DNA from 2 places in the Pantoea sp. XAF26B01_ASV70 genome. Region 1 is predicted to be linked to the other one. Evidence: riboswitches for the same ligand, from Rfam matches in the RefSeq annotation. Region 1 holds a riboswitch; the other holds the start of a gene.
The links. A riboswitch is a leader RNA that binds a small molecule or an ion and turns the genes downstream of it on or off. The one in region 1 is predicted to bind thiamine pyrophosphate.
Positions count from the first base shown of each region.

Region 2: another riboswitch for thiamine pyrophosphate. It lies ahead of thiM (hydroxyethylthiazole kinase); the one in region 1 lies ahead of ACX8ZY_RS21350 (FAD-dependent oxidoreductase).

Region 1 covers NZ_JBTNCJ010000002.1:390,358-394,664, reverse strand. Annotated here, with positions in the region: gene ACX8ZY_RS21365 (alkene reductase) at 1-381, shown strand, start outside; gene ACX8ZY_RS21360 (ArsR/SmtB family transcription factor) at 398-712, shown strand; gene ACX8ZY_RS21355 (cysteine hydrolase family protein) at 958-1,503, shown strand; TPP riboswitch at 1,567-1,686, shown strand; gene ACX8ZY_RS21350 (FAD-dependent oxidoreductase) at 1,818-2,756, shown strand; gene thiS (sulfur carrier protein ThiS) at 2,746-2,943, shown strand; gene ACX8ZY_RS21340 (thiazole synthase) at 2,946-3,704, shown strand; gene ACX8ZY_RS21335 (HesA/MoeB/ThiF family protein) at 3,714-4,307, shown strand, end outside.
Region 2 covers NZ_CM137251.1:1,533,281-1,537,587, forward strand. Annotated here, with positions in the region: gene ahpF (alkyl hydroperoxide reductase subunit F) at 1-361, shown strand, start outside; gene ACX8ZY_RS07230 (AEC family transporter) at 424-1,383, opposite strand; gene ACX8ZY_RS07235 (hypothetical protein) at 1,481-1,678, opposite strand; TPP riboswitch at 1,986-2,086, shown strand; gene thiM (hydroxyethylthiazole kinase) at 2,121-2,918, shown strand; gene thiD (bifunctional hydroxymethylpyrimidine kinase/phosphomethylpyrimidine kinase) at 2,905-3,705, shown strand; gene ACX8ZY_RS07250 (GntR family transcriptional regulator) at 3,758-4,307, opposite strand, start outside.

The DNA of each region.
Region 1 (4,307 bases):
TATCTCGGCCTGGTTGAAAGTGATCCACACGCGACCTACATCCGCGCAGCAGCACTGCTGAACGAGCTGGAAGTTGGCTATCTCTCCATTGCTGAAGCCGACTGGGACAACAGCCCGGAGATGCCAGAGAGCTTCCGTGTCGCGCTGCGGGAAACATTCCGCTCTCCGATCATCTATTCGGGTCGCTACACGGCTGAAAAAGCGCAGCATGTGCTGGAAAAAGGCTGGGGCGATCTGTTTGGTTTTGGCCGCTCATTTATCGCTAATCCCGATTTGCCCGCGCGGATTAAATCAGGATATCCGCTGAATGAGGTCGATCACGCCTCCCTGTATGGCGGCACTGAGAAAGGCTATACTGACTATCCATTTTACCCATCCTGATATTCTGTGAGGCGGCATGTCCCCCGAAAATGCCCTGAAGTTACTGTCCAACCCGACCAGAGTGGCAGTGCTGAAGTGGCTTAAAAATCCTGACGAAGCGTTTGCGGGCTATACCCAGCTCTATCCCTTCGATCAGTATGGCGTTTGTGCCAGCCTCATACAGGACAAGGCGGGCTTATCACAGCCCGCCACCTCGTTATGCCTGAAAGCACTTCACAATGCGGGGCTGGTTGAAGCCAGCAAAGTCGGGAAATGGACTTACTATCGCCGCGCCGAACCGCGCATTCGTGAAATAACCGATGCGGTAACCCAATCGCTGCAGGCGCTTTAAAAGCGACGGCGTACAGGGTAATGTAGATGTCAGCACCATCCTTCTGAGGGTGACTTCACCGAACGCATTAACTCAGGGTCAGAAAATGTTTATGTCAGTTCTGTCTTTCACAACCGTCACCACCACCGCCTCTGGCGGCGGCGTGAGCGACTCTGTGACTGGCACCTGACACAACAGATTCTCACTCCCCGCCGAACCGGACGGGGAGCTGTTCTCCGTTCTTAAAAACTGAATGGAGACAGGTCATGGTTACATCTGAAAGTGCACTTTTAATTATCGACATGCAGCAGGGCCTTTTTAATGGTCCCGAGGCTCCCTTTGCCGCAAATTCGATCTTGTCGAATACCTCAATTCTCATTACTAAAGCCCGGGCTTCTGCCGTCCCCCTCTTTTTCGCACGCCATATCGGCCCGGATGATTCCCCTTTTAACGAGCAAAGCCCGCTGACGCGCCTGATCCCGGAATTGCAGGTTAACCCGCAGAGTGATGTCGTCTTCACCAAAAGATATCCCAGCTGTTTCAGGGATACTGGCCTGCAGCTTCAGCTGAAGCAAAAGGGCATTAAGCAACTGGTGATTGCGGGGATGAAAACAGAGTTCTGCGTTGATACTACCTGTCGGGCAGCCCCGGAGCTGGGTTTTAACGTCGTACTGATTTCCGATGCGCACACCACCGTCGATAATCCCCACCTCTCTGCGGAGAAGATTATTGCGCATCACAACCAGACGCTGGCGGGCCCCTTTGTGACGCTGGCAACCGCAACTGACTGGCATTTCGGTTCTGCCGGTTAAGTCCGATTTTCTTACCCGGTTCTATGCAGTCTGCTTGACGAAGCTGTCTGCTTAACTTACAACTAAATCCGTCAGGGGAGTCTCGCCAGAGAGACTGAGAGGCTAATAGCGCACCGCGCGGCTTAGCGACCCTTAGAACCTGACCCAGTTGATACTGGCGTAGGAAGACGGGTATCTCATCAGATACTTGCCGCAGGGGCGCATTCGCAACGTTCCTGCCTTTTCCCTCTGTATCACGGGTCTTCGTTAACGGATAACGAGGCCAAATTGAAATATCTCATCCTGAATCTTTCTTTTCCTGTCCGGTGGACACCATGAGCCGCTGGTCGGTGCTCGGCAGCGGCGTTGCCGGGCTTTGTGTCGCCACGCTGCTGCTGGAGCGGGGAGAAACGGTCGAAGTTATTACTCAGCCTGACTGCCGTGCGGCCTCGCACTGGGCGGGCGGCATGCTCGCGCCCTGGTGTGAAGCAGAAAGCGCACCGCCACAGGTGATCGAATGGGGCCAGCACGCGGCCAGATGGTGGGCGAAACGCGTTGATGGCGTGGAACAGCAGGGCACGCTGGTGGTTGCTCCGCCGCGTGACAGCCGCGAACTCACGCGCTTCGCCAGTATGACGCAGCAGCATCAGTGGGTCTCTCCCGGTGACATCGAACCCGCGCTGGAAAACCGCTTTGCCCGCGGCCTGTTTTTCGCCGCAGAGGCGCATCTCGATCCGCGCCGCGCCTTGCAGCAACTGCGCGACAAACTGCAACAGGCTGGCGTCCCCTTTCACAGTGGTAAACCCGGCGGCAAAATCATCGACTGCCGTGGCATCCACGCCACCGATCGGCAGCCCGCCCTGCGCGCCGTGCGGGGCGAAATGGTGATCCTGCACACATCCGACGTACAACTCTCCCGTCCTGTCCGGCTGCTGCACCCGCGCTTTCCCTGCTATCTGGTGCCGCGTGCCGGGGGCCACTTCATGCTGGGTGCCACCATGGTCGAAAGCCACGACAGCAGCCCGATCAGCGCCCGGGCGATGATGGAATTGCTCAGCGCCGCTTACAGCCTGCATCCGGCGCTTGCCGAAGCGCGGATCGTGGAGAGCGGCACCGGTCTGCGTCCTGCTTACCGGCAGAACCTGCCGGAAGTCCGCTACGAAAATGGCCGTTTCTCACTTAACGGCCTCTACCGCCACGGCTTTTTGCTGGCCCCGATCATGGCTGAAAAACTTATGCTGCAACTGACTCAGGAGATGACTCATGCGCGTTGAACTGAATGGACGCACGATTGAAACCGGCGCAACGACGCTGGCGGAGCTTATGGCGGAGCAGCAGATCGATCCGCGGACCGTCGCCACCGCGCTGAACGGGGAGTTTGTACCGCGTAGCCGCTATGCCAGCCAGCAACTTGAGGCGGGCAACCAGCTCGAAATCCTGTCACCGATGCAGGGAGGTTAACCATGTTCTATCAATTTACTCCGCAATCCCGATTTCTGCTCGGCACGGCCGGTTATCCGTCACCGGACATTCTGCATCAGGCGATCAACGCGTCAGGCGCGGAAATTATTACCGTCAGCCTGCGACGGGAAGGCAGTGAAGGCGGCGCTTTCCGCACGCTGCTGCAACAGCTCAACAAACGTATTCTGCCGAATACGGCGGGTTGCCACACGGTGAAAGAGGCGGTGACGACGGCGCAGATGGCGCGTGAACTGTTCGACACACCGTGGATCAAGCTGGAGGTGATTGGCCATGCCGACACGCTGCAGCCCGATCCTTTTGCCCTGGTTGAGGCCGCACGGATTCTCTGCGCTGACGGGTTCCAGGTGTTTCCCTACACTACGGAAGATCTGATTGTTGGCGAAAAATTGCTGGAAGCGGGCTGTGAAGTGCTGATGCCCTGGGGCGCGCCGATCGGCTCCGGCCAGGGACTGCGTAATATCGAGGGACTGCGCGCTATGCGTGCGTGGTTTAAAGATGTGCCGCTGATTATTGATGCGGGCATTGGCGCGCCTGGCCAGGCGGCTCAAGCAATGGAGATGGGTTTCGATGGCGTGCTGCTCAACACGGCGGTGGCAAAAGCGCGCGATCCGGTGCGTATGGCTGGAGCCTTTGCTGCTGCAATCCACGGCGGACACGAGGCGTTTCAGGCGGGATTGATGGAGCAGCGCGACATGGCGTCTGCTTCTACGCCTATTTTTGGTCTGGCACAATTCAGTTAAGGAGCAGCGATGGAGCGTTATCAGCGACAGACGATGTTGCCTGAGATTGGTGAAGCGGGGCAGCAGCGGCTGAGCAGGGCAAGGGTGCTGGTGGTGGGGGCGGGCGGGCTTAGTGCAATGCTGCTGCCGTTACTGGCAGGCGCGGGTGTGGGATTTATCCGTCTTTACGATGGCGATCGGGTTGAACTGCACAACCTCCACCGGCAGACGCTGTTTGGCGTCGACGATGTGGGTCAGCAGAAAGTATTTTGCGCTCAGCGTGCGCTGGCGCAGCGCAATCCTGACTGTCGCGTTGAGGCGCATCCTCACGCGCTAAGCGCCAGTCAACTGCCGCAGGCGCTGGAGGGGATCGATCTGGTGGTGGACGCGGCGGATAACTTCGCTATTACTTATCAGCTCTCCGATGCCTGTTATCCGGCAGGCCTGCCGCTGATCTGCGCCTCGGTGCTGGGACGCAAAGGCTATGTTGGCGGATTCTGTGGCGGTGCGCCTGGCTATCGCGCGCTGTTCCCGCAGCTGCCCACGGCCTCGGGTAACTGCAATACGGCAGGCGTAATGGGACCGGCGGTAGCGACGCTGGGCGCAATGCAGGCACAGATGGCG
Region 2 (4,307 bases), on a different replicon from region 1:
GAAGAACGTGGATGTGATCCTGAACGCGCAAACCACCGAAGTGAAAGGCGACGGCACCAAAGTTACCGGCCTGCACTATATCGACCGTACGACGCAGACCACTCATGAGCTGCCGCTCTCCGGTATCTTCGTTCAGATCGGTCTGCTGCCGAATACCCCATGGCTGGAAGGTGCGGTTGAGCGCAACAAAATGGGTGAGATCATCATCGATGGTAAATGCGAAACTAGCCTGAAAGGCGTGTTCGCCGCGGGCGACTGCACCACCGTACCGTACAAGCAGATCATCATCGCCAGCGGCGAAGGTGCTAAAGCCTCACTGAGCGCTTTTGACTATCTGATTCGTACCAAATCGGCTGAGTAACTTTTAGTTAGCCAGACAATAGCCCCTCAGCACGCGTGCTGAGGGGCTTTTTTTTTAGCCTGTTAATAGCCCGCCAGCGTCATCAGCATCATCCAGATTGGTGTTGTCACCGCCGCAAACACGGTAGAAAAGAGCATGCTCGCCGCCGCCGGGCCGGTAATGACATTAAACTTCTGCGACATCAGATAGACGTTAACCCCGACTGCCATCGATCCCAGCAGCACCACCACTTTACTCTCCAGCGGCGGCAGATCGGTCAGCCACGCGATAGCCCATACCGTCATCGGTTGCAGCACCAGCTTCAGCAGGCAGATGGTATAGCTCTCTTTTAAGCCATCCCGCACCCGATAGTGCGCCAGGCTCATGCCCAGCGTCACCAGCGACAAGGGTGCGGCCAGTGAGGCCAGCATCTTTAGCGGTTCAGCGGCCAGCAGCGGCAAGGGACGTTGCAGAAAGCTCCAGGCTGTACCGCTGAGAATACCGATGATCAGCGGATTCTTCAGCACGCCGAGCAGGGTGCGCCAGAGTCCTTCCAGCGAGAAGCTGCCCTGTTTTGCCCACTCGACCGAAACGGTCAGTAAGGTCCAGAGGATCAAGCTGTTAAACACCAGCACCAGCGCCACCGGGGGCAGGGCTTCTGGCCCCAGCAGCACCGTGGCCACCGGGATCCCCAGCATGACGTTATTGGAAAAGATGCCGCCCAGCGCAAAAACCGACGCCGCTACGCCATCCAGATTAAACAGCCTTGTTGCCAGCAGTCGTCCCACGATAAACACCAGCAGGCAACTGCCGAAAAAGGCCAGCAACAGGCGCGCATCCACCGGCGGACTTTGCGAGAAGGTGCTCATCACCCGAAACAGCATGCAGGGCAGGGCAACGTTAAACACAAAGCGGTTCATCCCTTCGCTGATGCTGGCGGGCCATTTCCCGAGGCGCGTCAGGCAGTACCCCAGCAGGATCAGGATAAACAGCGGGGCTGACAGGTAAATTTGATGGCTTAAGCTTTCAAACAGCAGTGGCATAGAGAGAGTCTGGTCAGACGATGATTAGTTACCAGACTAACAAATTGCTAACTAACTGTTAACCTGAGCTGTGTCCGGAATGACCGTTGCCGGGACGCTAACCTAACCAGCGGCGCGCCTGCCGATCGCTGATGTCGCGATAATAGACCCGGTGAATAATTTCGCCACAGCCTGTGCAACGGGCGGAGATATAGGTGGAGAGGTACTGTCTGCCATTGGGTGCCACGGCACCCCTGCGTTCAATATTAATATCCTGCCATCGATGGCGGTGTGGAATAAGCGCTAAAAATCGCATCATACATCCTGAATAGTATGAAGTTCCGCTTCAGGAGTTTTCTAACCCCATGAAATAAAGTGTTTTTTACGATGATGCTGCAAGCAGGTTAATTATTATGGGATAACCAGAGTCACTGCGGGAAATATTACCTATCCGGGTAATAAGCGGGGCTACCTATAAAGAGGTATCTCGTTAACCCGCAGCATTAAGCCTTTTTTTGCACCCTCAGGCGTTGATCGGGATCATGTGAATTGTTTCAGCTCTGATTATTTCCCAGGCGGGAGTCGCTTGCTTTCGCTGCGCGGCTTGCCTATGCTGCAAGCCGTAATACGACTCGGGGTGCCGCTTTCCACACGGAAAGGGCTGAGAAAAACCCGCTGACCTGAACTGGATAATGCCAGCGTAGGGAAGTCTGATGCCTGACCGCATTCGCCTTCTTGTTCGCCGGTTGGGAGCTACGATGACACATCAATCTCAACACCTTTCTGCCGCGCACTTCGCGCCCATTCTGCACGCTTTCCGGCGCCAGTCACCGCTGGTGCACTGTATGACCAATGACGTGGTCCAGAACTTCACCGCCAACGTGTTGCTGGCACTCCATGCCTCACCGGCGATGGTGATCGATGCCGCTGAGGCTGCCCAGTTCAGTAGCATGGCCGATGCACTGCTGATTAACGTGGGCACCTTAACCCGCGATCGCCAGCAGGCGATGCAGGCTGCCGTCACCGCGGCTAATCAGGCGGGCACGCCCTGGACACTCGATCCGGTTGCCGTCGGCGCGCTGACGCTGCGCAGTGACTTCTGCCAGCAGTTGTTAAACCAGCAACCGGCGGTGATTCGGGGGAATGCGTCAGAGATTCTGGCGCTGGCACAACAGGCCAGCGGCGGGCGCGGTGTCGACACGCTGCATCAGGCGGATGCAGCACTCGATGCGGCCCAACAGCTCGCGGAAACCTGGAGCACGCTGGTGGTCGTCACCGGTGAAGTGGACTACGCCACCGATGGTCAGCGACTCCTTGCTGTACACGGTGGAAGCCCCTTAATGACACAGGTAGTCGGGACCGGCTGCGCCCTCTCGGCAGTGGTGGCGGGTTTCAGCTCTCTGCCTGGCGATCGGCTGATGAATGTCGCGGCCGCCTGTCAGGTGATGGCGCTGGCGGGTGAAAAGGCAGCGGCGCAGGCTGCCGGCCCCGGCAGCTTTGCCACGGCGTTTATTGATGCACTCTGGACGCTGGAGGGTAATCATGAAGCGTATTAACGCTCTGACGATTGCGGGTACCGATCCCAGCGGCGGCGCAGGGATTCAGGCCGATCTCAAGACCTTCTCCGCTCTGGGAGCCTATGGCACCAGCGTCATCACCGCGCTGGTGGCACAGAACACCTGCGGCGTGCAGTCGGTTTATCGCATTACGCCTGACTTTGTTGCTGCCCAGCTCGATTCGGTGCTCAGTGATGTGCGCATCGACAGCGCAAAAATTGGCATGCTGTCAGAAACAGCTATCGTGGAGCAGGTTGCGGCCCGGCTGAGCAATGCGGCAATCCCGTTTATCGTGCTGGACACGGTCATGGTTGCGAAAAGTGGTGATGCGCTGCTCTCGCCAGACGCCGTAGCCAGTGTTCGGGAGCTGTTATTGCCGCAGGTCTCGCTGATCACGCCTAATCTGCCGGAAGCGGCGGCGTTGCTGGACTGCGCCATTGCGGCAGATGAAAAGGAAATGCGCGAGCAGGGACGGGCATTGCTGGCACTGGGCTGTCAGGCCGTGCTGATGAAGGGCGGTCACCTTGCGGCGGCAGAGAGCCCGGACTGGCTGATCACGCACTCAGCAGAGCAGCGATTCAGTACGCCGCGGGTGAATACCCGTCATACGCACGGCACCGGCTGTACGCTGTCGGCAGCCTTAGCCGCGTTGCGACCACGTCATGCTGACTGGGCAGAGACGATTGGGGAAGCCAAAAACTGGTTACAGCAGGCGTTGCTACAGGCGGATTCGCTGGAGGTCGGGAAGGGTATCGGGCCGGTTCACCATTTTCATCAATGGTGGTAACGACGAAGGCCCGCATCGACCTGGTAATCAGGTGGTACGGGCGGTTTCAGGTTCAGGGTGCTTCAAACCAGGCGCTGTTACGCTCGGCAATCGGGGTGATAGAGAAGATCATCTCCTGCAGATGACGACGCATTGCCGCTTCGGCTGCATCGGCGTCATGACGCTTCAGCGCCGCAAAAATCTCTTCATGCTGCTCAATCAGCTTGTCCGGTGGAGAGACTTCACTCAGCGTCAGAAACCGCACCCGGTCCATGGCCGCTTTGATGTTCTCCACCGTTTCCCAGGCCAGCTTACAGTCAATGCTTTCAGCAATCAGGCGATGAAACTCATCGTCCAGAGTGAGAAAAGCCTGGCTGTCATGCCGTTCAGCGGCCATGCGCTGTAGCTGCAGGTTATGCTCCAGTGCCATCAGAGCCGGATCATCAATCTCCAGTGCCGCACGGCGAACCACCGACACCTCGACTGCCTCCCGGATAAAGCGGCCATCCGCCACCCGCTTAGCGGAGATTTTGCGCACGAAAGTGCCACGCTGCGGCAATACCTGTACCAGTCCGGCTTCGGCCAGCTTGATGAACGCTTCACGCACCGGCTGGCGTGAAACG